Regions from separate parts of the Nonomuraea sp. NPDC003707 genome, predicted to be linked through region 4. Evidence: riboswitches for the same ligand, from Rfam matches in the RefSeq annotation. Region 4 holds a riboswitch; each other region holds the start of a gene.
The links. A riboswitch is a leader RNA that binds a small molecule or an ion and turns the genes downstream of it on or off. The one in region 4 is predicted to bind S-adenosylmethionine.
Positions count from the first base shown of each region.

Region 1: linked by a shared signal. The riboswitch ahead of thrC (threonine synthase) and the one ahead of ACWDRB_RS61590 (ABC transporter substrate-binding protein) in region 4 are both predicted to bind S-adenosylmethionine.
Region 2: linked by a shared signal. The riboswitch ahead of ACWDRB_RS25135 (aminotransferase class V-fold PLP-dependent enzyme) and the one ahead of ACWDRB_RS61590 (ABC transporter substrate-binding protein) in region 4 are both predicted to bind S-adenosylmethionine.
Region 3: linked by a shared signal. The riboswitch ahead of ACWDRB_RS66120 (GNAT family N-acetyltransferase) and the one ahead of ACWDRB_RS61590 (ABC transporter substrate-binding protein) in region 4 are both predicted to bind S-adenosylmethionine.

Region 1 covers NZ_JBSFNK010000070.1:98-7,556, forward strand. Annotated here, with positions in the region: gene ACWDRB_RS64345 (cold-shock protein) at 436-636, opposite strand; gene ACWDRB_RS64350 (MoaD/ThiS family protein) at 882-1,157, opposite strand; gene thrC (threonine synthase) at 1,182-2,414, opposite strand; SAM riboswitch class I at 2,428-2,569, opposite strand; gene ACWDRB_RS64360 (RNA polymerase sigma factor) at 2,649-3,203, opposite strand; gene ACWDRB_RS64365 (alpha,alpha-trehalose-phosphate synthase (UDP-forming)) at 3,235-4,665, shown strand; gene ACWDRB_RS64370 (hypothetical protein) at 4,672-5,247, opposite strand; gene otsB (trehalose-phosphatase) at 5,283-6,053, opposite strand; gene ACWDRB_RS64380 (DUF3263 domain-containing protein) at 6,093-6,392, opposite strand; gene ACWDRB_RS64385 (SAM hydrolase/SAM-dependent halogenase family protein) at 6,510-7,316, shown strand; gene ACWDRB_RS64390 (hypothetical protein) at 7,392-7,459, shown strand, end outside.
Region 2 covers NZ_JBSFNK010000009.1:235,483-242,941, reverse strand. Annotated here, with positions in the region: gene panC (pantoate--beta-alanine ligase) at 1-685, opposite strand, end outside; gene ACWDRB_RS25160 (Rossmann-like and DUF2520 domain-containing protein) at 708-1,598, opposite strand; gene ACWDRB_RS25155 (chaplin family protein) at 2,042-2,269, opposite strand; gene ACWDRB_RS25150 (SAM-dependent methyltransferase) at 2,456-3,418, shown strand; gene ACWDRB_RS25145 (cytochrome P450) at 3,402-4,595, opposite strand; gene ACWDRB_RS25140 (TerC family protein) at 4,605-5,342, opposite strand; SAM riboswitch class IV at 5,455-5,570, shown strand; gene ACWDRB_RS25135 (aminotransferase class V-fold PLP-dependent enzyme) at 5,616-6,908, shown strand; gene ACWDRB_RS25130 (DoxX family protein) at 6,953-7,459, opposite strand, start outside.
Region 3 covers NZ_JBSFNK010000082.1:1,059-8,517, reverse strand. Annotated here, with positions in the region: gene ACWDRB_RS66135 (hypothetical protein) at 129-587, shown strand; gene ACWDRB_RS66130 (hypothetical protein) at 1,102-1,305, shown strand; gene ACWDRB_RS66125 (hypothetical protein) at 1,798-2,202, shown strand; gene ACWDRB_RS66120 (GNAT family N-acetyltransferase) at 2,377-3,006, opposite strand; SAM riboswitch class I at 3,014-3,113, opposite strand; gene ACWDRB_RS66115 (L,D-transpeptidase) at 3,182-4,363, opposite strand; gene pyrE (orotate phosphoribosyltransferase) at 4,589-5,113, shown strand; gene ACWDRB_RS66105 (hypothetical protein) at 5,218-5,904, shown strand; gene ACWDRB_RS66100 (2'-5' RNA ligase family protein) at 5,937-6,458, opposite strand; gene ACWDRB_RS66095 (class I SAM-dependent methyltransferase) at 6,712-7,459, shown strand, end outside.
Region 4 covers NZ_JBSFNK010000056.1:4,770-12,228, forward strand. Annotated here, with positions in the region: gene ACWDRB_RS61575 (hypothetical protein) at 1-1,823, opposite strand, end outside; gene ACWDRB_RS61580 (MFS transporter) at 1,953-3,152, opposite strand; gene ACWDRB_RS61585 (helix-turn-helix domain-containing protein) at 3,212-4,186, shown strand; SAM riboswitch class IV at 4,271-4,391, shown strand; gene ACWDRB_RS61590 (ABC transporter substrate-binding protein) at 4,446-5,564, shown strand; gene ACWDRB_RS61595 (ABC transporter ATP-binding protein) at 5,543-6,646, shown strand; gene ACWDRB_RS61600 (ABC transporter permease) at 6,643-7,459, shown strand, end outside.

The DNA of each region.
Region 1 (7,459 bases), on a different contig from region 4:
ACGCGATCATCTTGGCTGCCATAAGGCTAGACCTCCCAGATGCAGGGTGGCTTGTCGTGGACCGAGCCGACGCCCGCGACGGCATGGGTCAGCATCTCCTTCGGCAGACCCCATCGTCCCGATCCGAGTGTTGGCACTCTGCTGCACAGAGTGCCAACGAACTGTTTAGCACTCTACCCTGTCGAGTGCAAGCGAGAAGCCTCCTACCGGGCCTTTCCTCCCCATATCAGCCTGTACGGCGGAGCCGTCCATCGCCGGCGGCAGGACCCCGCACCTGCGACGAGCCGCGTCCAGGCCACCGCAGGTGGCGGGATCCGTACGCACGGCGAGCCGCCTCGCGCGGCTCGCCGTGACCGAGTCGACGAAAGAAAGGTTGCGGGTTCGCACGGACTGCGCTGCCGGGCGATCCCCGCCGGTGCATACCAGGGGGGTGTATCAGACCGCGCGGACGGACTCCGCTTGAGGTCCCTTCTGGCCCTGCGTGATCTCGAACTCGACCCGCTGGCCCTGTTCGAGAGATCGGTACCCGTCCATCATGATCGCTGAGTAATGGACGAATACATCCTTACCACCGTCTACCGCGATGAAGCCGTAGCCCTTGTCCGCGTTGAACCACTTGACGGTGCCCTGCGCCACTTCCGACTCCTCTTACTGGGCTTTCAGATCTCGCCCATTCCTCCGCGAGACCCGTAATCGCCGGACTTAAGGGAAAATCAGCCAGACGATCGCCCTCGACCATACCTGTGGCACGGGGTTTGGCAACAGAGTCAATCTGCAAACGACGCATTTCTTCGCAACGAAGGCGCTTCAGCGTTTCATTTGCCCTGGAAATGGAGAAGGCGCCCACTAGGGGCGCCTTCCACACGTGTGATCTATAGCACTCAGCCGCCGGCAACCGCCGGGATGATTGAGATCTGAGTGCCCTCAGGTGCCGGAGTGTCGAGCCCGTCGGCGAAACGGACGTCCTCTTCCCCAACGTAAACGTTGACAAAACGACGAATCTTGCCCGATTCATCCAGAATTCTCGCGCCGATCCCCGGGTAGTCGGAGTCGAGCTTGGCAAGCACGTCACGAAGAGTCGCGCCCTCGCCACTGACTTCGGCGTTGCCCCCGGTGTAGGTGCGCAGAATGGTGGGAATCCGCACCGAAACGCTCATGGTTTAACTCGCCTTTCCTGGTTGTCAGACAGTCGCGCGGAACGCGTCGAGGGAGGGCCGGATCACGGCTGTGGGCTGGGCGTCGTCGCTGATCGCGTCGAGCGTCTTGAGCCCGTCGCCGGTGTTGAGGACCACGGTCTCGGCCTCGGGGTCGAGCCGCCCGCTCTCGGCGAGCTTCTTCAGCACGCCCACGGTCACCCCTCCCGCGGTCTCGGCGAAGACGCCCTCCGTCGAGGCCAGGAGCTTGATCGCGGCCACGATCTCGGCGTCCGTGACGTCCTCGACGGCCCCGCCGGTGCGCCGGGCGATGTCGAGCACGTACGGCCCGTCGGCCGGGTTGCCGATGGCCAGCGACTTGGCGATGGTGTCGGGCTTGACCGGCTGCACGACGTCGTGCCCCGCCTTGTACGCGGTGGAGACCGGCGAGCACCCGGCCGCCTGCGCTCCGAAGATCTTGTACGGCGTGTCCTCGACCAGCCCCAGCTGCACCAGCTCGCGGAAGCCCTTGTCGATCTTGGTGAGCTGCGAGCCGGAGGCGATGGGGATGACGATCTGCTCGGGCAACCGCCACCCGAGCTGCTCGGCGATCTCGTACGCGAGCGTCTTGGAGCCCTCGGCGTAGTAGGGCCGCAGGTTGACGTTGACGAACCCCCACTTGTCACCCAGCGGGTCGCCGATCAGCTCGGAGCAGAACCGGTTGACCTCGTCATAGGTGCCGTCGATCCCGATCAGCTTGCCGCCGAACACGCGAGCCATGGCGATCTTGGCCGCTTCGAGGTTGGCCGGGATGAACACGCACGCCTCGAGCCCGGCGCGCGCCGCCGCCGCGGTGACCGCGCCCGCGAGGTTGCCCGTGGAGGAGCAGGAAAGGGTGTGGAAGCCGAAGTTACGCGCCGCCTCGACGGCGATGGCGACGACCCGGTCCTTGAAGGAATGGGTGGGGTTGCCCGAGTCGTCCTTCACGTACAAGTTCTTGAGACCGAGTGCGCGTCCGAGGTTTCCGGCCTTGACCAGTTTGGTCCAGCCGGGGTTCATATTGGGCTTACTGGCGACGTCAACCGGCACCGGGAGCAGCGACCGGTAACGCCAGATGTTGGCGGGACCCGACTCGATGTCGGAGCGGGTCACCGTACCGAAGGAATAGGCCGCTTCAAGCGGCCCGAAACACTCCAGACACGCGAAGCTCGGACCGAGCGGGTAACGCGTGCCGCACTCACGGCAGGACAGACCGACAGCAGGACCAAAGTCGAGCGACATGAAGCGAGGCCTTCCCTCATCTTCGCCTGCGGCCACCTTGACCGCAGACCGGAATTGGCACCTTGTCCCGGTCGGCCTCGCCCTGTCGCGAGTCTCAAACCGGGAGGGTTGCCGGGGCTTCGCAGGGCCGGTCCCTCCACCCCTCTGGATGAGCAATATTCAGTTGTTGAAATGGACTCTACCCGTCCATGGGGCCCAAATGGCCACCCGTCTCAAGATGCGAGACGTGGCGTCTCAGCGATAATCATCACCCAGCACTCCCTGCACGTATTTGCGGGCCTGATGAATGCGCGACTTGGCGGTGCCCAGGGGGATGCCGAGCTGCTCGGCCACCTCGTTGTAGTCGAGCTGGACGATGTCGCGCAGCACCAGCGCCTGCGCCAGGTCGGGCTTGTCGGCCTCCAGCGCCTCCATGGCGTCGAGCAGGTCGAGCCGCGAGCCCGCGATCACGCTCACCCGCGCCACGTCGGGCTTCTGCGTGGGCAGCTCGTCCGAGGTCTGCTCGGCCGCGCGGCGTTTGAGCGACCTGTACGTGGTGCGCGCGCAGTTGGCCGTCACGATGTGCAGCCAGGTGCTGAACCGCGCCCGGCCCTCGAACCGGCCGATGTTGCGCGCCACGGCCAGCAACGTGTCCTGCGAGGCTTCCTCGGCATCCTGGTGATAGGGGAGGATCCGGGCGCAGTGTCGCATCACATCGGGCTCGATCCGCGCCAGGAGCTCGCCAAGTGCGCGATGATCTCCTCCTGCGGCCGAGCGGGCGAGTTCCTCGGTTAGCTCATCTAGCGCCATAGCTGGGATCCTATGGGCGAAGGGAGCGTAGATGAACAGCGTCCTGGTGGCCTCCAACAGAGGACCCGTTTCCTTTACCGTCTCGGACGACGGCGAGCTGACCATGAAACGCGGTGGCGGCGGCCTGGTTTCGGCACTGTCCGAGGTGGCCAGGAAGGACGGCATGCTCTGGGTGTGCGCGGCGCTGTCCGACGGCGACCGCAGCGCCGTGCGCCTGGTGCCCGGCGGCCGGATCGACCACGCCGGCTACGACACGGGTCCGGTGCGCATGCTCGACATCCCGCCCGCCACCTTCCACCGCGCCTACAACGCCGTGGCCAACTCCACCCTGTGGTTCGTCAACCACCTGCTCTACGACATCCCCAACTCGCCCAACTTCGGCACGAGGTTCGAGCGCGAGTGGGAGTCCTACCGCGACTACAACGGCGCGTTCGCGCTGGCGCTGGCCGAGGAGGCCGGCCACGGCGCCCGCGTCATGGTGCAGGACTACCACCTGACGCTGACCCCGGCGATGCTCCGCGCCGAGCGGCCGGACCTGCGCATCGCCCACTTCAGCCACACCCCGTGGGCGCCCCCCGAATACTTCTCGCTGCTGCCCGACGAGGTGGTCGGAGAGGTCCTGGAGGGCATCCTGGGGGCCGATCACGCCGGGTTCCTGGCCGACAGGTGGGCGCAGGCGTTCATGGACTGCTGTGAGGCGCTGCTGGGCGCGGAGGTCGACCGCGTGGGCCGCAGCGTCACCCACGAGGGCCGGACCACCCGCATCGGCGTGCACAGCCTCGGCGTGGACGGCGACGCGCTGTGGGAGCGCGCCGTCGAGCCCGACGTCGAATCGCACATGACCGCGCTCAGGGAGCAGGTGGGCGACCGCCGGCTGATCGTCCGCATCGACCGCACCGAGCTGTCGAAGAACATCGTGCGCGGCCTGGTGGCCTACCGCGAGTTCCTCGCCGCGCACCCGGAGTGGCACGGCAAGGTGGTGCACCTGGCGTTCGCCTACCCGAGCCGGCACGACCTGCCCGAATACCGCGAATACACCGCGTCGGTGCTGCGCTGCGCGCAGGAGATCGAGGACGAGTACGGCACCGAGGACTGGGACCCGCTGATCCTCAACGTCAACGACGACTACCCGCGTTCGCTGGCCGCGTACCGGATGGCCGACGTGCTGCTGGTCAACCCCATCCGCGACGGGATGAACCTGGTCGCCAAGGAGGGCCCGATCCTGTCCACGAGGTGCGCGCTCGTGCTCTCGCGCGAGGCGGGGGCGGCGGCCGAGCTGGGCCCGCACGCGCTCGTGGTGAACCCGTACGACATCAGCGGCACCGCCGCCGCGCTGCACGCCGCGCTCGTCATGCCGGAGGACGAGCGCCGCATGCGGCGCGACAAGCTGCACGCCGCGGCCACCGCCCTGCCCCCGCAGAAGTGGCTCGCGGCCCAGCTCGACGCGCTGGCCGAGATCTGAGCCCGGTCAGGTCCAGTCGGCGTGCTTGAGCGTGTCGGCCAGCCCCGGCGTGTTCCACTGGTCCACGATGAGGATCTTGCTCTGCGGCAGGTACCACTCGCGCTGCGTGAAGCGGAGCAGCACCTTCGTGGTCGAGCCCGAATACTTGACGCACTCCGACTTCCACGCGTTGTAGGCGGCCTTGTGCCCCGCGCCGACCTGGCGCAGGCCCCTGGTGACCTTCGGGCCGATGGCCTCGCCCCACTTCCGGTTGAACGGGCACGGCTGCACGTCGCTCGCCGTGTAGAAGGGCCGCTTGCCGGTGTACGGGCCGAACCCCTCGGCGCCGCGCTTGATGGACGAGGGGCCGAGGACGTAGAAGGCGTCGCATTCGGGCGTCCCCCAGCCCATGGGCTTGCCGCACTTGCCGGTCACGATCTGGACATCGTCGCCGAAGCGGTGGACCACCCACTTGATCGGGATGTACAGGGTCAGGCCCTTGCGCAGCTTGACCGCCTGGGCGGGCGCGGCGTGGGCGGGCAGGGAGGTCGCGAGGAGGGTGGCCGCGGCCACGGCCACGGCGGCGAGGTGTCGCTTGTGCATGCGCCCGACCCTAGGGAGCGCGACTTGCAGCTCAATCACGAACGGCTGAAAGCCGCCACAAGCTCCTCCAGCAGCGCGACGACGCCGTCGGGCCCGTCCACCACGATGTCGGCCCGCTCGGCCAGCTCGGTGACCTCCGCGGAGCCGCTGCACACGGTCACGCCGGGCAGCCCCGAGAGACGTACGGCCTCGAACGCGGCCAGGTCGCCGAGATCGTCGCCCACGAACATGACGGACCTGGCGGCCCGCTCCGCCAGGAACAGGCTGAGCGCCTGCCCCTTGTCCATGCCCGGCGGCCGCAGCTCCAGCACGAAGCGGCCCGGCTCGACCACCAGGCCGCGCTTGCCGGCCAGCTCGGCCAGCGGCTCGCGCAGCCTGGCCAGCGCGCCCTCCGGGTCGGAGCTGCGCCTGGTGTGCACGGCCACGGCCCGGCCCTTGTCCTCGATGGTGACGTCTCGCAGGCCCAGCGACTCGAGCAGCAGCTGCAGCTCGGCCTCTGCCTCGAGCACGCCCGGAGGCGGCGGGGGCCCGGAGATCTGCCCGGCCTCCCAGCGCTCGAAGCCGTAGTGCCCGAGCACGACCAGCCGGGGCACGTCGGCCAGGCCCGGCCCGAGCTCCAGGGCGGTGGCCGGTGGCCGGCCGGTCACGATGGCCACCGCCAGGACGTGGGCGCCGAGCTCGGCCAGCACCTCCGGCGCCTTCGGATGGATCACGGCCTCGGCGGGATCGGGCACGATCGGCGACAGGGTTCCGTCGAAGTCGAGCCCGATCACGGCGCCCGCCGGGTCGTCCAAGATCGCTTTCATTCCAGGGATGTTCCTCACGCGGCTGCCGTACCCAGCCGGTCAGGGACGCATGCCGAGTCTCCTGGCGGCGCGGTCACGCTGACGGGTGGACCGTAACCTGCGCAGCCGCTTGACCAGCATGGGATCGTGCTCCAGCGCCTCCGGCCGGTCGATCAGCTCACCGAGCAACTGGTAGTAGCGCGTGGCGGAGAAGCCGAAGCTCTCCTTGATGGCCTGCTCCTTCGCGCCCGCGTAGCGCCACCATTGGCGTTCGAAGGCGAGGAGTTCGAGATCGCGTTCTGAGAGGGGTTGGCCGGACGTCTCCTGGGCAGCATTGTCACCGCTGAGCGGTGCTCCCATGGTGTCCTCCTCGGGAAAGGTGCGCGCGACGACTCCGCACGCACGCGGCCCGTGGCCAATCGTAATGTGCGAAGTGCGGCTGTTCACGACGTATTGAGAGACGTACAGTCACGAAATGTGACCTCAGTAATCACGCTCCTCACCGACTACGGACTCGAAGACGGCTATGTGGCGGCGTGTCACGGAGTGATCGCCGGAATCGCCCCCCAGGCGCGGGTGATCGACGTGTGCCACCTGATCCCCTCCGGTGACGTACGGCGTGGCGCGGCGATTCTCGCCCAGACCATTCCGTACCTTCCCGCGGGCATCCATATCGGCGCGGTCGATCCCAGCGCGGGCGGCGCCCGGCGGGCGGTGGCCGTCGAGGCGGGCGGGCGGGTGTTCATCGGACCCGACAACGGGCTGCTGTCGTGGGCCGTGCACGCCAGCGGCGGCGCCGAGGCCGCCTACGCGATCAGCAACGAGGAGCACTTCCTGCGGCCGGTCTCCCCCACCTTCCACGGGCGCGACGTCTTCTCGCCGGTCGCGGGGCGGCTGTGCGGCGGGCTGAGACCGGCGGACCTGGGGCCCGAGGTGCCGATCGGCAGGCTGGTGACGCTGCCGGCGCCGACCACGCTGCTGCGCGAGGGCTCGGTGGAGGGCGAGGTCGTCTCGGTCGACCGCTACGGCAACACCCAGCTCTCGATCGCGGTCGGGGACCTGCACGCGCTGGGCGTGCGGGTGGGCGACACGCTGGGGGTCTGGCTGGGCCGGCGACAAATCTCGCTGCCCTACCGGGAGACGTTCGCGGCGGTGCCGCCGGGGGAGCTGGTGGCGTTCGCGGACTCGGCGGGGCTGATCGCGATCGCGGTCAATTCCGGTGACGCAGCGCAGCGGTTGGGGCTCCCACCTGGCGCGCATGTCCGACTCTCCCCTACTCCATAGGACGAAGGCGCACAGATCGGAATTACTCCGCGTATCGGTCTGTTTACCGAAGCGTCGGAAAGAATCAGCGGGCGCGTGTCAGAATGCAACGCGCGGGCGTCCCTCCCCTCCCCTCCAGAGGTCGACGTGTACCAGCTGTCCAT
Region 2 (7,459 bases), on a different contig from region 4:
GGGGCCCGGCCGCGTCGAGCACCTCCTGGGCCACCGTACGGACCCGGGCCGGGGTGAGCTCGGCCGCGCCCGCCCGCAGCGCGCGGGAGAGCGCCAGCGCCACCTGGCGGTCGTCGTCGGACAGGTAGCGGTTGCGGCTCGACAGGGCCAGGCCGTCGGGCTCGCGTACGGTCGGCGCCCCCAGGATCTCGATGGGCAGGTCGAGGTCGGCGACCATGCGGCGGATGAGGGCGAGCTGCTGGGCGTCCTTCTGCCCGAAGACCGCCAGGTCGGGCTGGACCAGGTTGAACAGCTTGAGCACGACCGTCAGCACGCCGTCGAAGTGGCCGGGCCGGAAGGCGCCCTCGACGATCGAGCCCATGTGGCCCGCCGAGACGCTCACCTGGCGGTCGGACGCGTACATCTCCGCGGCGTCCGGATGGAAGACGACGTCCACGCCCTCGGCCCGGCACACGTCCAGGTCGGCGTCGAATGTACGGGGATAGCGTGAAAAATCCTCGCTTGGGCCGAATTGCAGGGGGTTGACGAAGACGCTGACCACGACCTGATCGGCGCGGACGCGGGCCTGCCTGATCAGCGACCTGTGCCCCTCGTGCAGCGCACCCATGGTGGGCACCAGAGCCACCTCACCACCCCGGCGTGCCTTGACCAGGTCTTCCCTGCCCCTGGCAACGATCAGCTCCATAAAACGCCCCTTAATCGCACCGTCAGGTCCATATATTGCCCCCCAGCGCGTCGAGGAGCCGCTCCGCCTCCTCCGGTTTGAGCAGCCCCGCGGCCAGCGCGCGGTCGGCCGTGAGGCGGGCCAGCGCGATGTAGGCGTCCGCCGCCTCGGGCGCCGCCAGGATCAGCGCGTCCACATGCCTGCGCACGGTGCCGGCGTCGCCGCGGACGACCGGGCCGGTCAGCCCCGTGATGCCCAGCCGCAGCACGTTGTCGAGCGCGGCCCCGAGCAGCGGGCCCAGCATCCGCCCCGGGTGCTCGACGCCGATGCGCCCCAGCAGCTCCTGCGACTCGGCGATGAGGGTGACCATGTGGTTGGCGGCCCCGGCCAGCGCCGCGTGGTAGAGCGCGCGGTCGGCGTCGGCGATCCAGACCGGCTCGCCGCCCATCTCGATCACCAGGGCCTCGGCGATCGGCCGCAGCACGTCGGGGGCGGTCACGCCGTACGAGATGCCGGTGAGCTTGTTGAGGTCGTCGTCCCTGCCCGTGAAGGTCATCACCGGGTGCAGCGCGAGCGGCAGCGCGCCGGCCTTGGCCGCCGGCTCCAGCACGGACAGCCCGTACGCCCCGCTGGTGTGCACCAGCAGCTTGCCGTGGAGGTCGGCACCCGTCGTGGCCAGCCCGTTGACGAGGTCGGGCAGCGCGTCGTCGGGCACGGTGAGCAGGATGAGCTGGGCCTGCGCGACCACCTCGTCGGGCCTGGACGGCTTGACGCCGAGCCGGTCGGCCGCCCATCGCTGTGAATTGTCCGAAACGCCGCTCGCGGCCGCGATCCGGTGGCCCGCCTGAGCCAGTGCGGCACCGAGGGCCGAGCCGACCTTGCCCGCCCCGAGTACGCCGACAGTCAGCCGTGCCGGGCGATCCCCTGCGTCCATGACGTCACACCCCTGTCGACCTGCTGATGAGAAGCCTGCCGGGCGGACTGCCGCCCTGGCCTCAACCAGGCACGGCGAGCTGGACTCCGGTCCGACGAGCAGGCTTCTGTTGTGGCACTGCCGACCAGCGTAACGGCCTCTCAAGGGCTGCGGACTGTCGGGCGCGTCTCGCGACTCGCCCGAGGGCTCCTACATGACCGCGGTTTTGCCGCCCGTTGAGTTAACGACAAAAGCGACAAGGGCATACAAAACGTGCACCCCCTGTCGGAAGAGATGAGGAGAGGGGTTTCATCGCATGGCAGCGGGCGCCGAGTCCCCTCATCCAGGACCCGACGCCCGCAGGATGTGACCTCTTGGAGGTGCGACCGGCCGGCCGCTCGCCGACCGACCAGCCGGAGTCGGAGCCCGGGCCGGACGAGTGCCGGCCCGGGCTCTCTCTTCTTTCAGTGGTGGCTCGGCACGTAGGCGGTGGCGCCGCCCTGGCAGCCGGCGAACGCGGCGCCGATGACGGCCACGGCGTTGCCACAGATGTTGATCGGGATCGCGATCGGAAGGTGCAGCTGGTTGCCGCCGAGCACACTGCCGTTGCCGCTGGTCGTGTCGGCGTGCGCCGGGGCCGCGAGCGACAGCATGGCGACGGCTCCTGTGACGACCATGACCTTCTTCAGCACGAGGGCTCCTCTCGGTTTCGCGGCCTGGGGCCGCTGGTGCTTGCTCGGGAGCGGTCGGTCACGCCAAATAGGGGTGACGCAACGCGCACGCTCGATGACATTAGGTAAACGTACCGCAAGTCGGCGACAATGAGTAGCCAAACGATGGCGATGCGTGTCACCCGAAAGTCATGAGATAGTCCTGACATGTGGCTCACCTGGCGCGCCGCAATGGAGCGCGCGCTGTACGGCGAGGAGGGCTTCTACCTTCGCGAACGCCCTTCAGGCCACTTCCGGACCTCGGTCAGCGCCTCCCCGGCGTTCGCCGACGCGGTGCTGGCGTTGCTGTCGGAGGTGGACGCCGAGCTCGGCAGTCCTGACGTGCTCGACCTGGTCGACATCGGCGCGGGCGAGGGCACGCTGGTCGCCCAGGTGCTGGAGGCCGCCGAGCCCGCGCTGCGCGACCGGCTCCGCGTCACCGCCGTCGACCTCTCCCCCAGGCCGGACGGCCTGCCCGAGCGGATCGCCTGGCGGCGGAGCGTGCCCACCGGCATCACGGGCCTGGCCATCGCCAACGAGTGGCTCGACAACGTGCCGCTCGACGTGGTGGAACAGACCTCCGCCGGGCCACGCCTCATCATGGTGAACGTCCACACGGGCGAGGAGCGCCTCGGCGGGCCGCCGCGACCGGACGACTGCGCCTGGCTCGACCGGTGGTGGCCGCTGACCCGGGTGGGCTCGCGCGCGGAGATCGGCCGCCCCCGCGACGAGGCGTGGGCCTCCGTCCTGGGACGCCTCACAAGGGGCCGAGCGATTGCCGTGGATTATGCACACCCTGTGGATAACCGGCCGCTCTGTGGCACGTTGACCGGTTACCGCGACGGCGCGGTCGTTGCCCCGATCCCCGATGGGACCTGCGATATCACGGCTCATGTCGCGCTTGACGCGTGCGCCGAGGCCGGGCGCCAGGCCGGCGCGATATCCACAGCCTTGTCCACACAGCGCGACGCGCTGAGGGCTTTGGGGATCACCGGCACCAGGCCCCCGATCGACCTGGCCCGCACCGAGCCGCGCACCTACATCCGGGCGCTGGCCAGGGCGTCGGAGGAGGGTGAGCTGATCGACCCGGCGGGGCTCGGCGGGTTCGGCTGGCTCAGCCAGCGGCGGTGACCTCCAGCGACCGCAGCCCCCTGATGATGTAGCCGGGCTTCCAGCTCGGCTCCTCCCGCAGTTCGAGCTTGGCCGCCCGGTCCAGGAGAGCGCCGTACGACTCGATGAGCTCGATGCGGGCCAGCGGCGCGCCCAGGCAGAAGTGGATCCCGGCCCCGAACGAGATGTGCGGATTGTCGGCCCGCCCCACGTCGAGCCGGTCCGGGTCCTCGAAGACCGCCGGGTCGCGGTTGGCGGAGCCGAACAGCAGCGCCACCTCCGACCCGCGCGGGATCTCCACCCCGTGCACCTCGATGTCCTCCAGCACCCAGCGTTCGAACATCTGCAGCGGCGTGTCCCAGCGCATCACCTCCTCGACGGCCGTGGGCAGCAGCGAGCGGTCCTCGCGCAGCCGGGCCAGTTCGGAGGGGTTGCGGAACAGGGACCACCAGCCGTTGCCCGTCACGTTCACGGTGGCCTCGTGACCGGCGTTGAGCAGCAGCACGCACGTGCCGACCAGCTCGTCCTCGGTCAGCTCGTCGATCTGCGCCAGGGCACTGATCAGGTCGTCGCCGGGAGCCCGGCGGCGCTCCGCGGCCAGGGTCTTGAGGTAGTCGGCGAACTCCGACGCCGCCCGTACCGCCGTGTGCTGGGCCTCAAGGCTCGGGTTCAGCTCGTACATGCCGCAGATCTCCGCCGACCAGGGGCGCAGCAGGTGGCGGTCGGCGTGGGGGATGCCGAGCATCTCCGCGATCACCGTCACCGGGAGCGGCTCGGCTACCTCGGCGAGCAGGTCGCCGCCGCCCTTCTCCACGAACGCGTCCACCAGGCCCGCGGCGATGGCGCGCACCCGGGGACGCAGCGACTCGACCATGCGCGGCGTGAACGCCTTGGAGACCAGCCGGCGCAGCCTGGTGTGCACCGGCGGCTCCACGTCGAGCATGCCCGCCCTGATCACCCGCCAGAACGGCTCCTGGAACTCCGGCTCCGCCGGCCTCCCGAACTCCTCGTTGGTGGCTACGTGGAGGTGGGACCGCCCCAGGCGGCGGTCCCTGAGCAGGGCGTTCACGTCGGCATGACGTGAGATCAGCCACTGGTTCGTCGGCTCGAAGTAGCTGACCGGCGCCTCGCGCCTCAGCTCGTCGTACACCCGGTACGGGTGCGCCACGAAATCCGGATCCCAAGGGTCAAATCGCACTATTTCATCTTAAGGAGTGGGGTCCTCCTGTGGCGCCGTCCGCTTGCTCCGCATGCGGATGTTCAGCAGCTCGACGACGAGCGAGAACGCCATCGCGAAGTAGATGTAGCCCTTGGGGATGTGCTGGCCGAAGCCCTCGGCGATGAGCACCACGCCGATCAGCACGAGGAACGACAGCGCCAGCATCTTGATGCTCGGGTGCCGGTCCACGAACCTGCTGATCGGCCCCGAGGCGAACAGCATCACCAGCACCGCCACCACGACCGCCGCGATCATCACGCCGAGCGTGTCGACCATGCCGACGGCGGTGATGACGGAGTCGAGCGAGAACACGATGTCCAGCACCATGATCTGGATGATCACCGAGGCGAAGGAGGCGGCCGCGGCCTTCTTGCCGTCCTTGCCCACGGGGCCGTCCATGCTGTGGCCGATCTCGGTGACGCTCTTGCCCAGCAGGAACAGTCCGCCGAGCAGCAGGATCAGGTCGCGTCCCGATATTTCGTGACCGAAGACGGCGAACAGCGGCTCGGTGAGCTGCACCACCCACGACAGGGCAAGCAGCAGGAGCAACCGGGTGATCAGCGCCGCGCCCAGACCCAGCACCCGGGCTCTGTCCCGTTGTTCGGGAGGTAGTTTCCCGGCCAGGATGGAGATGAAGATGATGTTGTCGATCCCCAGCACGATCTCCAGGGCGACCAGGGTGAAGAAACCGATCCAGATCTGCGGGTCGGTTACCCAGTCCAACATTTACGCACCTCCATGACACATGAGCGGGATTTCCGGTAGCAACGAGTCAGCCGCCGAATAAGTTCACCGACTTGCGATCGATGGAGGGGATTGGGTTATAGTCTCCGCCGTAGGTCATGAGTGCCAGCGACAAGCCCCGGCTAGCTGGCCGGCAACCCTCGCGTCCGCGGCGGGGTGCCCCGGGTGAAGACCTGGTCCGTCACGAAGTGTGGCGGGCAAGCGCGGGCTCCGTGGCTGCTTCCAGGGGTCCGATGACCCTCATGGAGATGTGCCGTGTCCACGTTGACGATCTTCAGCTCCGTCCCCGCTCGCGCCGCCGAGGCCGAGGCCGTTCCGGTCGCCACGGGCAGGCCGATCCCCGCCGTGCTCGGGGCCGACCTCGAGGTGCCGGTCAAGGGCGGCCGGCTCGTCGGCTACGCCAACCTCGACTACGCCGCCAGCGCCCCCTGTCTCGAGCCGGTCAGCGCCGCCGTCACCGCCGCGCTCCCGGCCTACTCCAGCGTCCACCGGGGCGCGGGCTACGCCTCGCAGCTCACCACCGCCCGCTATGAGCAGGCCCGCCACACGGTCCGGGCGTTCGTCGGGGCCCGCCCGGACGACGCCGTGATCTTCACCCGCAACACCACCGACGCCACGAACCTCCTGGCCCGCTGCCTGCCCGCCGGCACCACCACCGTGGTCTTCGACACCGAGCACCACGCCTCTCTCCTCCCCTGGGAGAAGTCCGTACGGCTGGCGCCGCCCGCCTTTCCCGGCGAGGCGGTCCGCGCCGCCGACGCGGCCCTGGCCGGCATCGACGGCCCCAAGCTGCTCGTGGTCACCGCCGCCTCCAACGTCACCGGCGAGCTGTGGCCCATCGCCGCCCTGGCCCACGTCGCGCACCGGCACGGCGCCCGCATCCTGGTGGACGCCGCCCAGCTCGTACCGCACCGGCGGCTCAACCTGACCGCGCTCGACCTGGACTACGTGGCCTTCTCCGGGCACAAGCTGTACGCGCCGTTCGGCGCCGGGGTGCTGATCGGGCGGCGGGACTGGCTCGCGGACGGCGAGCCGTACCTCAAGGGCGGCGGCGCGGTGCGCTCCGTGGGCGACGACACCGAGTGGCACGACGACCCGGAGCCGCGCCACGAGGCGGGCACCCCGAACGTGCTGGGCGCCATCGCCCTGGCCGCCGCCTGCGACGCGCTGACGGCCACCGGCTGGACCGCGCTGGTGCGGGAGGAGGAGCGGCTGATCGCGCGCCTGCGGTCGGGGCTGGCCTCGATCGAGGGCGTACGGGAGCTGTCGCTGTGGGGGGACGACCACCCGCGCGTCGGCATCGTGTCGTTCACCGTGGCCGGCTACTCGGCCCGCGAGGTGGCCGAGTTGCTGTCCGGCGAGTACGGCATCGGGGTGCGCGACGGCAAGTTCTGCGCGCACCCGTTCGTCCGGCACCTGTTGGGTGAGGCCGACGGCGGATGTGAGGACGGCACCGCCTCCGCGGTGCGGGCCTCCATCGGCATCGGCTCCACGCAGGAGCACGTGGACCGGCTGGTCGAGGCCGTGCGGGACCTCGTGAATCGCTGAGTCGGCCGTCGGGTCGGCCGCTGAGCCGACTGCTGAGTGAGCCGCTAGACGGCGTCGGAGCGGTTCGGCGGCTTGCGGTGCGGCGGCGGCTCGTCGGAGACCAGGGCGTCGATGTCCCTCATGTCGTCGTCGTTGACCCCGCCGGCCCGGTGCTCGGTCGGCTGCCTGGGCACCCGAGGCGCCTCGGCGGGCGTCGTGAGGCCGGCGGGCCTGGTCGTGACGTTCGACGGCTCCGGACGCTGTGGCCGCGCGGCGCTTTCCTCCTCGGCGGCCCGGCGTTCCGAGCGCCGGCGGAACATCGCGGCGAAGATCCCGTCGATCCCGATCCGGCCGCCCCCCAGCGCCAGGAACAACAGGGCCAGTGCCCCGAGCGCGCCGGGCAGCTCCCAGCCGCCGGCGCTGGACAGCACCCCGTGCCCCGCGTGCACGTACGTGATGGCGCCCAGCATGTTGACCAGCAACAGCAGCCCCACCAGGCGCACCAGCAGGCCCAGGATCAGGAAAATACCGCCCGCCATCTCGACGACGATCGCGAACATGGCGGCGAGCTC
Region 3 (7,459 bases), on a different contig from region 4:
GCTCGTGGCTCGAGGTGCACCATCAGCCGCGATCGAGATGGCTACCCGATATGTCCGCTGAGAAAGCGCACGTCAACCGGCACGCATGCATGCTCGCTCACGCTTCCATCACCCGAGAAGGAGAACCCATGCGTACCCTTACCGTCCTGCCTGGCGCCCTGATCGCCGGCCTGCTGCTGGCAGGCTGTGCCCCTACTGCCAAAGGACTGCTGTCCGCCCCCGCCTCCACGAGTGGCACACCCTCGGCAGCCGCGACCACCTCCGCCAGCCCGGCCTCGTTCACGCACACGCCTGACCCTGAGGAATTCAGCCTCCGCGTGAAGGTCCTAGAAAAGAAGTGCTACGGCAGCGCCGGCTGCAACGTCACCTACAGCATCCGCGTCAGCTACTCCGGACCGGCTCTGAACCCGGACCAGGAGTACCAGGTCACCTATGAGGTGACCGGCCTCGAGGACGGCCCGGCCGTCAACACGTTCACGATTCAGGGGGATGAGGTCAGCTACCAGGAGGAGGAGTTCGCCTCGACTCCGTCCTCGTCCAGGACGCTCAAAGCGAAGGCGACGGAGGTGGAACGCCTCGGCCTGTAGATGGCGCCATATGGCTGCCGCGCCCGCCTGGCGGTGGACCATGCCGGACCTTCGCCGGACCGTTAGGCCCGGCAATCATCGGTCTTGCCGGTCGTCATCAGTAGGGAGACGAGTGGGTTGACCGGGGGTTTCGGTACTCATCGATCACGACCGGCTCTAGGCGATCACAGCGGACAGGGGACTGCTAGTGCGGTTGGGTTTACCGCCCATCCGGGGTTCACATCCCCGATCCTCCGCAGGCGGAAGGCCCTCTCCCGTAGTTGGGAGAGGACCTTTTTTTGATCTTCTATGGGCAGCGGGTTGCAGACACTCGGCGAGATGTGGCGCAGCTTCGTCTCGCTGCTCTCCGGCTCGGGCACGCCTCATAGGTCATCTCGGTCTGGTCGGCCACAGCAACACCACCGTCACCGAGAGCTGCTCGCCCGTGTTCCTGGAAGGGCCCATGCATTGGATCTTTCCTGAGCGAAGATGCATGGACCATCATCTGTAGCCTCACCCAACCGAAGGATGGTCGTTGAAGCGCAGCAGCGGAACTCGCCGTAGTGGTGCTCGTAGTCTCGTCCTTCTCGGCTGGTTGTTCCTCGTTGTGGCCGGCTGGGTCGTTCTCACCGGAACAGGGGGCGATGCGACCACAATGGTGATCGCGCTGGTGGGCGTGGGGCTGGGGTTTCTCATCACAGCCGTCGTGCTGGCGATCGAGGACCTTAACCGGCACTGATCAGGGAGACCCCAGAGGGCGTCTTTCATCTGGAGGGTTGCTACGTGGGGGTAGCGCGCCCGGTGGTGGTCACACGGATGTGGCCGAGGTTTTCCTGAACGCCTTGCTCGATGAGGAGGGCATTGTTGGCTTGGGGTCCCGTACGTCGGCCTGCTTGAGGATGGACTTCCGCTGCTTCTAGTTCTCCGTGCGCTCGATCGGGTCGCCAAGCTTCGTGGTGAAGACCAGATCATGATCGGTCCACCTGTTTCCCGGCCTTAACCCCTTCCTCGGACTGCGCCCGTAGGAGGGCAGGAGCGCGACAGGCGGTGTCCCGGGGGGCGATCAGGTCGGATGCTGTGTCGCTGTCGGCGGCAGTGTCAGCACGCCAACGGCCCGATATCAGAGCGGTCGGCGACAGTGAATGCACGGAGCGCGAATCGGGCCACGCCCAGCTCGCCCTCACCCCCCGTGGAAGCCCGTTTCATAGCAGACCTGAAGGAGTACAGCACCATGTCCATCACCCTCACCGACCAGGACAAGCTCACCCTGCGGACCGCCGCGTGGGGCGCCGTCTCGCTGATGTCCGCCGCCGGTGCCGCCGGCTCGGCCCACAAGGTCGCCACCGAAGGCTCCATCGCCCTGACCTCCGCCACCGGCCCCGTCGGACACGTGCTCACCAAGGCGCCCAAGGGCGTCAAGTACGGCAAGTCCGTCGCCGACCTGGCCGACCTGGTGCTGCCGGCGCTGACCGCGTCCATGAACCTGCTCAAGCAGCAGGACCCGGCCGAGGCCGACAACTTCCGCAGCACCGTCAGCGTCGCTCTCGAAGCAGCCGCCCGCACTCACCAGGGTCGGCCCAGCCCTACCCTGGCCGAGATGACCCGCAAGATCACCGCAGCGCTCGACGCTGCTTGATGGGATGTCAACCTCGTGTCGCGGGGTCCACTCCGGACCCCGTGACAAGGCGGCGTGACGGGTCAGGCACGGGTCGAGTCCCGCCACCGGGCGGCCAAGCTGGTGGGCGCCGAACTTACCGACAGGCCGTGTTCAGACGCTCAGGGGCGCCTCACCGCACCCAGCCGAAGCTTCTCAGAGGGCCGGCGAACGGGAGCTCACGGCGGTGAGACGGGCTTGCAGTGCCGGTTTGACGGTAGGCCAGTCTTCGGCGACCACTGCGAACATGGCCGAGTCGCGGACCTTGCCCTCCTCGCCGTGCGCCCACGACATGGACCAGGCGCGCAGCACGCCCTCGAAGGGGATGCCGAGGCGTTCCAAGGCCTGGCGGCACCGGTGGTTGCGGGCGTCGGTCTTCAGGTCGACGCGGGCAACGCCGAGCGTGTCGAACGCATACGACAGCAGCAACAGCTTCGCCTCGGCATTGATCCCGGTGCCCTGCGCCGAGGCGGCCAGCCAGGTGAAGCCGATCTCGATCGCGCGCAGGTCCGGCCGGTCCGGCCACCTGCGGGGATCCCACAGGCCGGTGCAGCCCACCACCTTGCCGTCGGTGAGCCGAACCTGCGCGAATGGGGTCAGCCCGTCGCGGACGAGCTGGGCCGCCAGGTAGTCCGGTATCTCGCGAGCGCGAGGCACCAGCGTGAAGTCGTAGGACGACCGATCCTCCTCGGCCGCTTCCGCGAGATCCGGCGCATGTCGCATCGCCAGCGGCTCCAACCGCACCAGATCCCCGGAAAGGACAGGAACATCAAGCCGCACGCTCATCAGCTCTCCCTCATCGTTCCTGGCATTGGCACCTTTCCCGCGGATTCCCGCCGGGGAGGTTGCCGGACCGTCACAGGGCCAGGTCCCTCAGATCCTCTGGATGAACTACCGAGTCGAGATCATGCCCGCACAGGCGGACACCGTCAATTCGCAAGCGGGTCTGCCCAATCCATCCCTAGGCGTTGATCGACTTGCCGAGGGCGCTGCCCGCGAGCCAGTCGTCCCATGACTTCGCCCACGGCGTCGGCCCGTTGCCGAACTCGAGCTTCCGCGACGTCCCCGTGACCTCGATGATGTCTCCCCGCTGCGTGAAGTTGTAGAACCAGCGGGCGTTGGCCATGCTGGCGTTCACGCAGCCATGGCTGACGTTGCTGTTGCCCTGCGCGCCGGTCGACCAGGGCGCGGCATGGAAGAACATGCCGCTGTAGGTCATCCTGACATTCCACTTGGTATGGGCGTAGTACTCGCCGGGCCTGCCGATGGTGGCCGAGTCCATGAGGGTCGACGCGGCCTTCTCCTGGGCGATCATGACGCCGGACCAGCTTTCGTCGCCCTTCTTGCCCAGGCTGACCGGGATGGCCTTGACGACCTTGCCGTTCTCCCGCACGACCGCCCGGTGGGTGCCATTGCGGATCTTGGTGATGTGCTCGTCGCCGACGGTGAACGTCAAGCTGCGGTCCCTGGTGCCCCACAGGTCCCGGCCCGCCCGCAGCCCGGCCAGGTGCGCGACCACCGTGACCTGCTCGCCGACCGGCCAGTACTCGCGCGGCCTGAACTGGACCTCGCGGTCGCTCACCCAGCTCCACGCCCCCTCGACCGGCTTCGACATCCGCACCTCCAGCGACCTCTCGACCGCGGCCCGGTCGCTCCTGGCGGTCATGGGGCGCGACAGCAGGAGCTGGACGGGCATGCCGACGCCGACCTTCTCGCCGTCCAGCGGGGACATGCCGCTCTCCAGCACCCGCTTCGGCTTGAGCGTGGTGAACGTGGCCCGCGCGGTGACGGGTTTGCCGTCCCTGCCGGTCGCCTGCGCGCTCACCGTGTACGCGGTCGAGGGCCGCAACGGCCACGTGGGGTGCCACGTCCCGTCCGCGCCGAGGGTCCCGCGGACCTCATGCCCCTTGGCGTCGGCGACGGTCAGCTTGGTGACCTTGCCGTCGGTGGCCTTGACGCTGACCCCGGCATCCGGGGGCACCTTCTTCGTGCCGTTCGCCGGGGTGATCGACAGCTTGGCTGCGAGGGCCCGCTCCTGTGGGCCGGCGGGCGGTGGTGGGTTCGAGCCACCCGAGGTGCAGCCTGCGGTCAGCAGCAGCGTAGCCGTGAACGTGCTGACGAGTATGGTTCGGCCGTTCCGCATCGTCGATGCCTCCACTCCCCGACAAATAGGCATCTTTCGGACAAGACGGCCTATTAGCGATACGGAGAGCTATATGCCCATAACTGTAGGTAGCAATGCAAAAGTGCCTTGATCGATGCGGCAGGTTGCGAGGCAGGCGTATCCAGAGGGCATCTGCGAGATCGAGGAGTGGGACCGTGAGCGGCCCTGAGCGCGTCCGCCATGCCTCTGGGAGACTGGGTGCCTGTGACGCGCTCTGACCTGGCTCGCAGGATTCATGCCGCAGCCCACCTCACCGGCCACTTCGTGCTCCGCTCAGGACGTACCGCCACCGAGTACTTCGACAAGTACAAGTTCGAGGGTGATCCCGTTCTGCTGGATGACATCGCTCGGGCGATGGCGCCCGTGGTCCCGGGGGACATCGAGGTGTTGGCCGGGCTCGAGATGGGCGGGATTCCGGTGGTCACCGCGCTTGGCCGGCACACCGGTCTGCCGTGTGCGTTCGTCCGTAAGCAGGCCAAGGCGTACGGGACCTGTCGTCTGGCCGAGGGTGCGGATGTGGTGGGGCGGCGGGTTCTGGTGGTTGAGGATGTTGTCACCAGCGGTGGCCAGATCGTCCTGTCCACTGCTGAGCTGCGGAGCCTCGGGGCTCAGGTCAGTGAGGCATTGTGCGTCATCGACCGCGAGCAGGGAGGTGCGGCGGCGTTGGCCGCGGAAGGCATCAGGCTTTCGTCGTTGTTGACCGCGACCGATCTGCGCATGACGGACTGATCCGCCGGGCCCATCGACATGGGCTTCTCTCTACGATCGTCACCCGTCCGGGCAGGCAGAACAAGACTGTTTCTTTGGTCGGTGCCGTCGCCATGCTGGTAACCGTGAACGCCACAAACAGCGAGGTCTGGGATCCGTTCGGCACCTTGCACAACGCCCTGTGGATCGGAGGGGGACAATGGGCCGGCAAATCCACCGTCGCCAGGCTGCTGGCCACCCGGTACGGGCTGACCGCCTATCACTACGACTATCACGACGCACGTGCGCACAATGACCGTCGGATCGCCCGTCGCGTGCGGCTTGGCGAGCCCATCGCGGACCCTGAGCCGGACGCCGTCTGGGTGAACACCAGCCCGCAGAAAATGGCCGACGAGATCCTGGCCGGCTTTCCCGCGCGGTTCGAATGGGCTCTGGATGACCTGCGTGGCCTGGTTTCGGGGCGGCCGGTCGTCGCCGAAGGCTGGGGGCTGCGTCCCGAACTGGTCGCTCCCATCATCGACTCAACCTGGCGAATGATCGTCATGGTGCCGAGCGAAGAGTTCCGCCGGCGTCAGGTTCGCGAGCTGCCCCGGGCCGCCGCCGTCGATCACCAAGTCAGCGATCCTGATCGAGCACAGCGTAACCGACTCGCCCGAGACCGGCTCGTCGCCGACGAGGCCGTTCGTTCCGCTCGTCGTTTGGGCATCCGGGTTCTGGAAGTGGATGGGGTCGATGATGCGGAGGCTGTGGCGGATATTGTGGCCGACCACTTCAGTGCCTATCTGCCGCTTACGAACGTCTACGGGTCTTGATTACGCGGGCTCCGCGGAAGAGTTGTACGCATTCATGGAACCAATGGCGTGACCGTGCCCGTGGTGGTCTCGGTGATGCCGATGCCGGAGACCGTGGCGACCGTCGGCTCGTAGCCGTGTACGGCATTCATCGCCTTCGGCAACTCTGCGCGGTCCAGCCCGATGGCGAGGGTGCAGTGGGGTATCCATTTGCCGGGGAGATAGTACGGCCAGTGTTTGATCTGGGTGCTCGGAAGAGCGGCGTGGATCCTCTTGTGGAAGGTCAGCAGTTCGGTTGTCACGGTGACTCCGACGAAGAGCACACCTTCCGCACCGGGAAATGTCCCTAGGAAACCCAGGTTCAGGGATGGCGCCGGTAGGAGGAGAGCCGAGCGCAGCTCGTCCAGGTCCGCCTCGTCCAAGGTCTCCGCGACAGCGAGCGATACGTGCGGGCGGTGGCGGCGGTGCGTCAGCGTCGCCAGACTGGGCAGACCGTGGTCCGCGAGAGACTGCCACATCCGCCGAATCCGCTGGTCCGCCTGATCATCGAAGAACATCTCGACTGCTTGAGCCATGGTCGGACCCTGTCATGCTCGATCCCGCACCGGCCAGCCTCTTGTGGGAGGGTTGAAGATCGTGAGTGCCGTTGATCAGGGCCCCTGAGGAGACAGTGGCAGTGATCGTGCGCGAGATTCCCGAGATCAACGGCGGGCTGCGGTGCAGTCGCCCGCCTGCGGCGACTCTGCCGTTTAACCACACTCCGGAGGGGTGAACGGCTCCGCCTAAATTGAGTCGCGGTGGCGATGGCGCGGTTCTTATCGTGTCGGCATGCCTTTCTACGCTCACTCGCTGGCCTGGCTGCTGGGGCTGGAAGGAATCGCGCTGTTACGCGCGCAGGCGGGTGATCTGGGGGATGCGGCCTTTGTGGAGGAGCGGATCGCCGAGATCCGCAAGATGGTGACCGACCCGGATCCGGAGCTGAACGCGGGTGTAGTCGTCGGCCAGGCCTCCACCACGGAGGGGTACGCGCAGTGGGCTGAGCAATACGACGGCGAAGGGAACCCGCTGATCGCCGTGGAGGAGCCGCTGGTGCGGCGCATCCTGGAAACGTTGGCGGTGGGGCGGGCGCTGGACGCCGCGTGCGGCACCGGCCGGCATGCCGCGTTCCTGGCCGGGCTGAGGCATGAGGTCGTCGGCGTGGACTCCTCGGCGGAGATGCTTGCCAGAGCGGAGGCCAAGGTTCCGGACGGGGAGTTCCGTCAGGGGGACCTGTGTCGCATGCCGGTCCCGTCGGCGAGTTTCGATGCGGTGGTCTGCGCGCTGGCGTTGACCCATCTGCCGGCCCTGGGGCCGCCGCTGGCCGAACTGGCCCGTGTCGCCCGGCCCGGTGGGCACGTGGTGCTGTCGGACATCCATCCGCTGTCGCTGTATCTGGGAGGCGTGCCGAGGGTGGCGGGACCGGACGGGGGCGTACGGGCCATGCCGGCCAGCCGCTTCCTGGCCAGTGACTACATCAACGCCATCCACGAGGCAGGGCTGCGGATCGTGGCCTGCCACGAACCTCGGTGGGGCGAGT
Region 4 (7,459 bases):
ACGAGCGGCAGGGCGATCCGGCCGGAGCCGCGCAGGTCCGACTTCATGCGCACGGTACGCGGCTCGAACGGCCTGCCTTCCTGCGCGGCGTCCCTGGTCATGTAGCCGAAGAACGCCTCGGCGGCCTCGTCGAACGCTTCCCCGTCGTAGATGTTCACCTGCGGGATGATGATCGGCTGGGTCGCGGCGGCGAGCCGGATGTCGATGAACTCGGACGCGCCTTCGGGCGCCTCGGTGAGGTCGCCGGAGTACCGGGCGAAGTCGTTGGTGTAGTTCGTCCAGGAAATGTGCGTCGGGTCGTCGTAGGAGGCGTCGAGCATGAGCGCGGACAGGTCGTAGTCGGTGCGCTGCCGGGCCTCGCGCCAGTGGACGAAGAACCTGAGCAGTTCGCCGTCCACCGCCGACACCGAGCCCCGGGGCAGCATGCCGAGCCCGGGCACGACGGCCTTGCCGGACAGCGGCAGGGCGACGTCGAGCACGTCGGGATCGACGATCAGCTCGCCGGGGTCGGGGAGGCGGCGGGCGATCTCCTCGTCCAGGATGGCCAGCGCCCGCGCCAGGGCCTCCTCCTCCAGCGGCGAGCGGGAGTCGGGGGCCGCCCACGCCCTGCCCTGCCGGTTGACGAAGACGCGGCCCGCGACGGGGGCGAGCCGGTTCTGCAGATGCTCCCGCAGCGACAGCAGGACGCGGCCGGAGGCGCCCGAGGCAGCCCCTTCCGCGGCGTCCAGCACGGCCGACGTGGACAGGCCGGTCCGCAGCAGGTGGTCGAGGCGGCGCAGCAGCACGCCGGGGGCCTGCTCCAGCAGCTTCACCGCCTCGGCGGTGCGGCCCGCCGACAGGGCGGTCTCGACCCGGCCGTCCAGGCTCGGGGCCGGACGCGTGCCCCTGGCGGTTTCGAAGACGGCCCGGGCGCGCGGAAACTGCGGGTACTCGTGGGGGTGCAGCCGTTCGCCGAGCCGCTTCCACTCCTCCCGGTGGCGCGGCACGTCGCCGAGCCTGGCCGGGGAGGCGACCGCGTCCAGGGCTCCCAGCAGGGCGCGGCGCTCGGCCCGGCGGAACGAGCGGAACCTGGTGGGCTCGGCCAGCGTGACATCGCCGCCGGAGCAGCCGCAGGCGAGCCGGAGCACGTCGGTCACGGTGTCGACCAGCAGCGGCCGGCCCTCGGCCAGCCGGACCTCGTTGACGATCGCGCGGTTCTCACGCACGGGGATGCGCTCGGGCTCGTCGGCGCAGAACCCGGCCAGCAGGCGCAGCGCGGCCAGGTCCTCGGCGGCCAGGGGCACCTCGGAGCCCGCCAGCGAGAAGTAGAGCTCCCGCGCCTCCGACTCCAGGCTCCCGCCCAGCTCCAGCACGGTCACCCGGTCCCCGGCCAGCGGGATCAGCTCGGCGTGCGCGGCCAGGTCGGCGTAGGTGTGCTGGTAACGGCCGTAGCCGGGCAGGGAGAGCAGGTTGAGGGTCGAGGTCTCGACACGGGCGGCGGCGACCGGGTCGAGCAGGGCCTCGCGTAGCAGCCCGGCCCAGAACTCCAGGGTGTCGGGCACGTTCCTGGGGAAGTCGAGGAAGTACGCGTTGTGCCGGACGTGGTCACCCACGAGCGTGCGGACGGCGGCCAGAATGCGGACGCCGAGGTCGACCACGGTCTCGCCGCGCAGCCCGGACAGCCGCTCGAGCAGCGCGGCCGAGCACGTGAAGCCGACGCTGAGCAGCACCGCGTCGAGCTGGCGGGCCGCGGTCTCCCCCCAGCCGGACCCGGATCCGGCGGGCGCGGCGCCGATGGGCACGCGCAGCCGCCGGGCAATGACGAGGCTTTCCAGAGTGTCCACGAACGGCACCATATAGCCGGGACGCGCCCGATCGCGGGGGGTTTTCCGCGCCCGTGCCAAGGGTGCGGCCGGTCAGCGGCGGGGCTGCGCGAGCTCGGCAGCCAGGCCCGCCGCGCGCTCAACGGCCGGTCAGAGGTGGGGGGCCGCTTCGCGCGTACCGCCCGGGCGCAGCACGCCCGCCAGCGCCAGCGCGACCAGGACCCCGGCACCGCCCGCCACCGCGATCGCGGGCCCGGGGGCGATCACCTCTCCGAGCGCCCCGACCAGCGCCGCCCCGGCCGCCTGCCCCGTCATCAGCCCGGACGACTGCAGCCCGAACGCCTGCCCCCGCACCTCCTCGGGCACCGACTCCACGAACCGCCGCTGCAACCCCAGCTGGTACGACAGCCCCGCGGTCGCCACCGCGGCCAGCACGGCGGCCCACGCCATCCCCGGCCCGAGCGCGAACCCCACCCACGGCACGCCGAGCAGCACCGCCAGCGGAAACGACAGCCGCTCGCGCAGCCCCGGCGCGGCGAACCTGCCCACCGCGAACTCCCCCACCGCCATCCCGCCGGCCGCCGCCGCGAGCACCACCCCGGCCTGCCCCTGCCCGCCCAGATAGGGCACGACCATGGCCTCGGCCCCGGCCAGGAACACGCACGGCAGCCACCCCGCCAGCAGCAGCCCGCGCACCCGCCCGTCGGCCAGCAGCCGCCGGTTGACCCGCAGCGTCTGGCGCACCGCGCCCGCCCGCGCCGTGCCCCGGGCGGGCCGGTACGGCAGTCCGGCCCGCAGCACCACGGCGGCCACCGCGGCCAGGCCCGCGGTCGTGGCCAGCGCCCCCGAGGGCCCGGCGACGGCCAGGAACGCGCCCCCGGCCGCCAGCCCCGCGATCTGCGCGCTCGCGGAGGCCACGTTCAGGACCGACCGCCCGAGCACGAACGCGTCGCCGGGCAGCACGTCGGGCAGCATCGCCGCCCGCGCGGCGAAGAAGACCGGCGTGAACAGCCCAGTGACCAGCACCAGCGCCAGCATCGCCCAGACCGGCAGCCCCGCGAAGGCCAGCAGCAGGCACGTCACCGCCCTGACCACCTCGCCGGTCACCATCAGCGCCCGCGGCGGCAACCGGTCGGCCAGCGAGAGCAGCAACAGCCCGCCCACGATGAACGGCAGCCAGCCGGCCATGTACGCGGCGGCCGACAGGCCGGCCGAGCCGGTCCGCTCATAGACCAGCACGGACAAAGCCAGCATCTTGATCGAGTCCCCGCCGACCAGCAGCGCGAAGCTGCCGAACAGGACCCGGAACTCCTTGACGGCGAACACGTCGCCGAACGTCGCCCCATTCACGTCCACGATGGTGCGGACCGGACCGGCGAGCTGGCGACTCTTTCGGATATAACCGAAAGGTGCCCGTAAGAATCGAGGTCACCCCGCAGGACCTGGTGGCCACCAGGTTCGCGATCTCCCCGCTGATCGAGACCATGCACGCGCAGTGGGTGCTGGCGGGCCGGCTGGAGGCGGGCGTGCACGGCCGGTGGGCCGCTCGGTGGCGGGGCACGTACCGGGAGCTCGAACGTGCCCACCCCGTGCTGCGGGCCGCGGACGCGATCAGCGGCAACCGGCGCGGCACGAACGTCGCCTTCATCGCCCCGCCGCCGACGGCCGTGGACGTGCCGTTCGAGGCTGAGCTGGCCGCCATGCGCAGGACGCCGCTGGAGCAGGCGCACGCGGAGATCGCCCGGGCGCTCGCCGGGCGGCCGGCGGCGGGCGGGGTCAGGGAGCTGCTGGCGGGACCGCGGGTGGTGGAGCGGTTCGCCGACGCGTACGAGGCGCTCTGGACGGAGATCGTCTCCCACGACTGGCCGCGCTTCCGCGCGATCCTGCAGCGCGACGTCGCCCATCGGGCGGGACGGCTGGCGGCCTACGGCTGGGCGGCGGCGCTGGAGGACCTCAGCCCGCAGGTCCACTGGCGGCCCCGGGGGCAGATCGAGGTCGAGCTGACCAGCCTCCACGGGCTGCGCAGGCTCGGCGGCAAGGGGCTGCTCTTCCTGCCGTCGGCGTTCACGACCGCCGTCGGCGCCTATCTGGAGGACGCCTGGCCGTACGCGATGATCTATCCCGCGAGGGGCGCCGCGGCCGTGCCCGCCGCGGCCGACGCCGACCTGTCGGCCCTGATCGGCCGCAGTCGCGCCCGCATCCTCGCCGAGCTGGCCGAGCCCGCCACCACCACCCAGCTCGCGGCCCTGCTCGGGCAGAGCCTGGGCACCACCGGCGGCCATCTGGCGGCGCTGCGCAGGACGGGCCTGATCGCGGGCACCCGCGTCGGCCGCGGCGTCCTGTACGCGCGCACGCCCCTCGGCGACGCCCTGGTCAACGGCTGAGCACACCCTCGCACAAAAGAGACAAAAGCCACTAAGCATCACCTCGTGCCATATCCAGGTAAATCCTACTGATATAGTCGCTTATGTCACGAGTCCAGTGCGAAGCCCCGGCTTGCTGGACGGCAACCCTCCCACCGCGGCGGGGTGCCCCGGGTGATGACACGGTCGTCGAGCCGAATGGTGCTCCTGGCGGCAAGCGCGGATGTCGAGTCGTGCTGCCCTGCGCCCTTGGCCGGCTGCTCGAAAAGGAAAGGGAAAGATGAAGGGCGGATTCACTCGCCTCGCGGGACTGGGCATGGTGGTCGCGCTGGCGGTCACGGCCTGCGGCGGCGTCGACACGGGCGGCTCTACGGGTGGCTCCACTGGCGGCTCCACGGGCACCGGCGGCGCGGCGAAGCAGGAGCTCACGGTGACCGCGTTCGCGGGCGCGTGGGGAGAGCTGTTCAAGAAGTCGTTCGTGGAGCCGTTCGAACGCGACACCGGCGCCAAGGTGAACCTCGTCTACGGCGCGAACGCCGAATGGCTCACCAAGCTGCGCGCGGCCGGCGGCAAGAACCCGCCGTTCGACGTCATCGCGTTCACCCCGGACGCGTCGCTGCCCGCGGCCTCCGCCGGGCTGCTCCAGCCGCTGGCCACCGACGGGCTGGCGCACTTCAAGGAGCTGGACCCGGTGCTCGCCGGCAAGTCCGCGTACGACGGCAAGCAGTACGGCGTGCCGCTGACCACCGGCTCCACCGGCCTCCTCTACCGCACCGACAAGATCAAGACGCCGCCCGCGGACTGGGCGGGCATCTTCGACAAGCAGTACTGCGGCCACATCGCCCTCCCGCCGCTCACCTACAACCCCGGCCTGGAGTTCTTCTCCGCCCTGGTCACCTCCCAGGGCGGCACGCTGTCCGACCCGGCCGCCGTGGACAAGGCGTTCGACAAGCTCGCGACGCTGAAGGGCTGCGTGTCCTCCTTCCCCGCCAACGCGGGCAACGCCGCCACCGTCATCGAGAACGGCGACGCCTGGATCATGCCCTTCTGGGACGGCCGCGCCTTCGCCATGGCCCAGGCCGGCTCCCCGATCGGCTTCACCTACCCCAAGTCCGGCCCTGTCGGCGCGCTGACCTCGTACTTCATCGCCGCGGGGACGCAGAAGAGCGACCTGGCGAACAAGTTCCTCGACCACCTGACGGCCGCGCAGAACCAGAAGCCGTTCGCCGAGGGCACCTGGTACGCCGCGGGCAACGACTCGATCTCCTACAGCGAGCCGTTCGAGCAGAAGGTGAAGCACGGTCCCGACGTCTTCAAGAAGTTCATCTGGGTGGACTACGCGGTCGCCACCCCGAAGCTGAACGAATGGCAGCAGCGGTGGAACCAGATCTTCGGCTGACCCCGGAAGAAGGCGGCGGGCACGTCGAGATCGAGGGGCTCGCCGCCGGGTACGACGGCGCGCGCGTGCTCGACCTGGACCGGCTGTCGATCCGCAAGGGCGAGTTCCTGTCGATCCTCGGGCCCAGCGGCTGCGGCAAGACGACGCTGCTCAACTGCGTCGCCGGGTTCGTCCAGCCCACGGCCGGGCGGATCGTGATCGACGGCTCCGACGTGACCCGGCGGCCCCCGTACCGGCGGGGTCTGGGCATGGTGTTCCAGAACTACGCGCTCTTCCCGCACCTGACCGTGGCCGCCAACGTGGCGTACGGGCTGCGCGTGCGCCGGCTCGACCGGCGGGAGCGGGACGAGCGGGTGCGGGAGGCGCTGAGCCTGGTCGGCCTGGAGGGGTACGCCGGGCGGCGGCCCCGCCAGTTGTCCGGCGGGCAGCAGCAGCGGGTCGCCCTCGCCCGCGCCCTGGCCATCCGGCCCGCCGTGCTGCTGCTGGACGAGCCGCTGTCCAACCTGGACGCCAAGCTGCGCAGGGAGATGCGGGTGGAGCTGCGCGCCATCCAGCGGCGCATCGGCACCACCATGGTCTTCGTCACGCACGACCAGGAGGAGGCGCTCGCGCTGTCCGACCGGGTGGCCGTCATGAACGGCGGCCGGGTCGAGCAGCTCGGCACCCCCGACGAGGTCTACCGGCGGCCGGCGACCCGGTTCGTCGCGCAGTTCATCGGCGCGGCCAACGTCCTGGAGGGCACGGTGACCGGCTCGGGCGCGCTCGACTCCGGCGGGATCGTCGTCGAGTGCGGCCTCCTGTCGCTGCGGCCGGGCGGGCGCGCCGTCGTCGCCGTCCGCCCCGAACGCATCCGCCTGGCCACACCGGGCCCGGGGGCCAGCGGGGTGCCCGGGACGGTGGGGTATCGGGCCTTCGCCGGGGACGCCTGGCACGTGGAGGTGCGGCTGGCCGACGGGCGCACCCTGAGCGTGCAGGTCGCCGACACCGGCGCGGGCGCCGAGGACCCGCCCGGCGCGGGCACGTCCGTGCTCGCGCACTGGGATCCGGCCGACGTCATCCTCCTGGAAACGGAGGCGCCATGACACGCCGCTGGGCGGGCCTGCCGTACGTTCTGCCGCTCGTGGCGTTCCTGGCCGCCCTGTTCCTGGTCCCCCTCGTGGGGCTGCTGCGGCTCAGCTTCAGCCCTGTCGGCGCCTTCAACGCGGCGCTGCCCGGATTCACCTTCGGGCAGTACGCCCGGGTGTTCACCGAGCCGTACTTCTACGGATCCCTGCTCCGGACCCTGGCCACCGCGCTCCTGGTGGCGGTGCTGTGCGTGGCGCTGGCGTACCCGGCCGCGTACTTCCTGGCCCGCCGGCGGCCCGGCGTCGTGCGGACCCTGCTGTTCGTCATCGTGATCTCGCCGCTGCTGACCAGCGTGGTCGTACGCACCTACGGATGGGTCGTGCTGCTGTCCGGCAACGGGCTCGTCAACCGGACGCTCGTCGCCTCCGGGCTGCGTGACCAGCCCGCCCAGCTGCTCACCAGCTACCCGGCCGTCGTGGTCGCGGTGACGCACGTGCTGCTGCCGTTCGCGATCATCCCGCTCACGACGGCGCTCGGCGGGCTGGACCGCAACCTGCACCGGGCCTCGCAGACGCTCGGAGCCGGGCCGGTCAGGACGTTCCTGCGGGTCACGGTCCCGCTCAGCCTGCCCGGCGCGGTCACCGGCGCCCTCATCGTCTTCGCGCTGGCCATGGGCATCTACATCACGCCGCTGCTGGTCGGCGGGGTGACCCAGCCGCTGACCGGCATCCGGGTCTACGACCAGGTGACGACGGTGTTCGACTACCCGGTGGCGGCGGCGCTGAGCTTCGCGCTGCTCGCGCTGACCGTCGTGTCCACGGGGCTGCTGG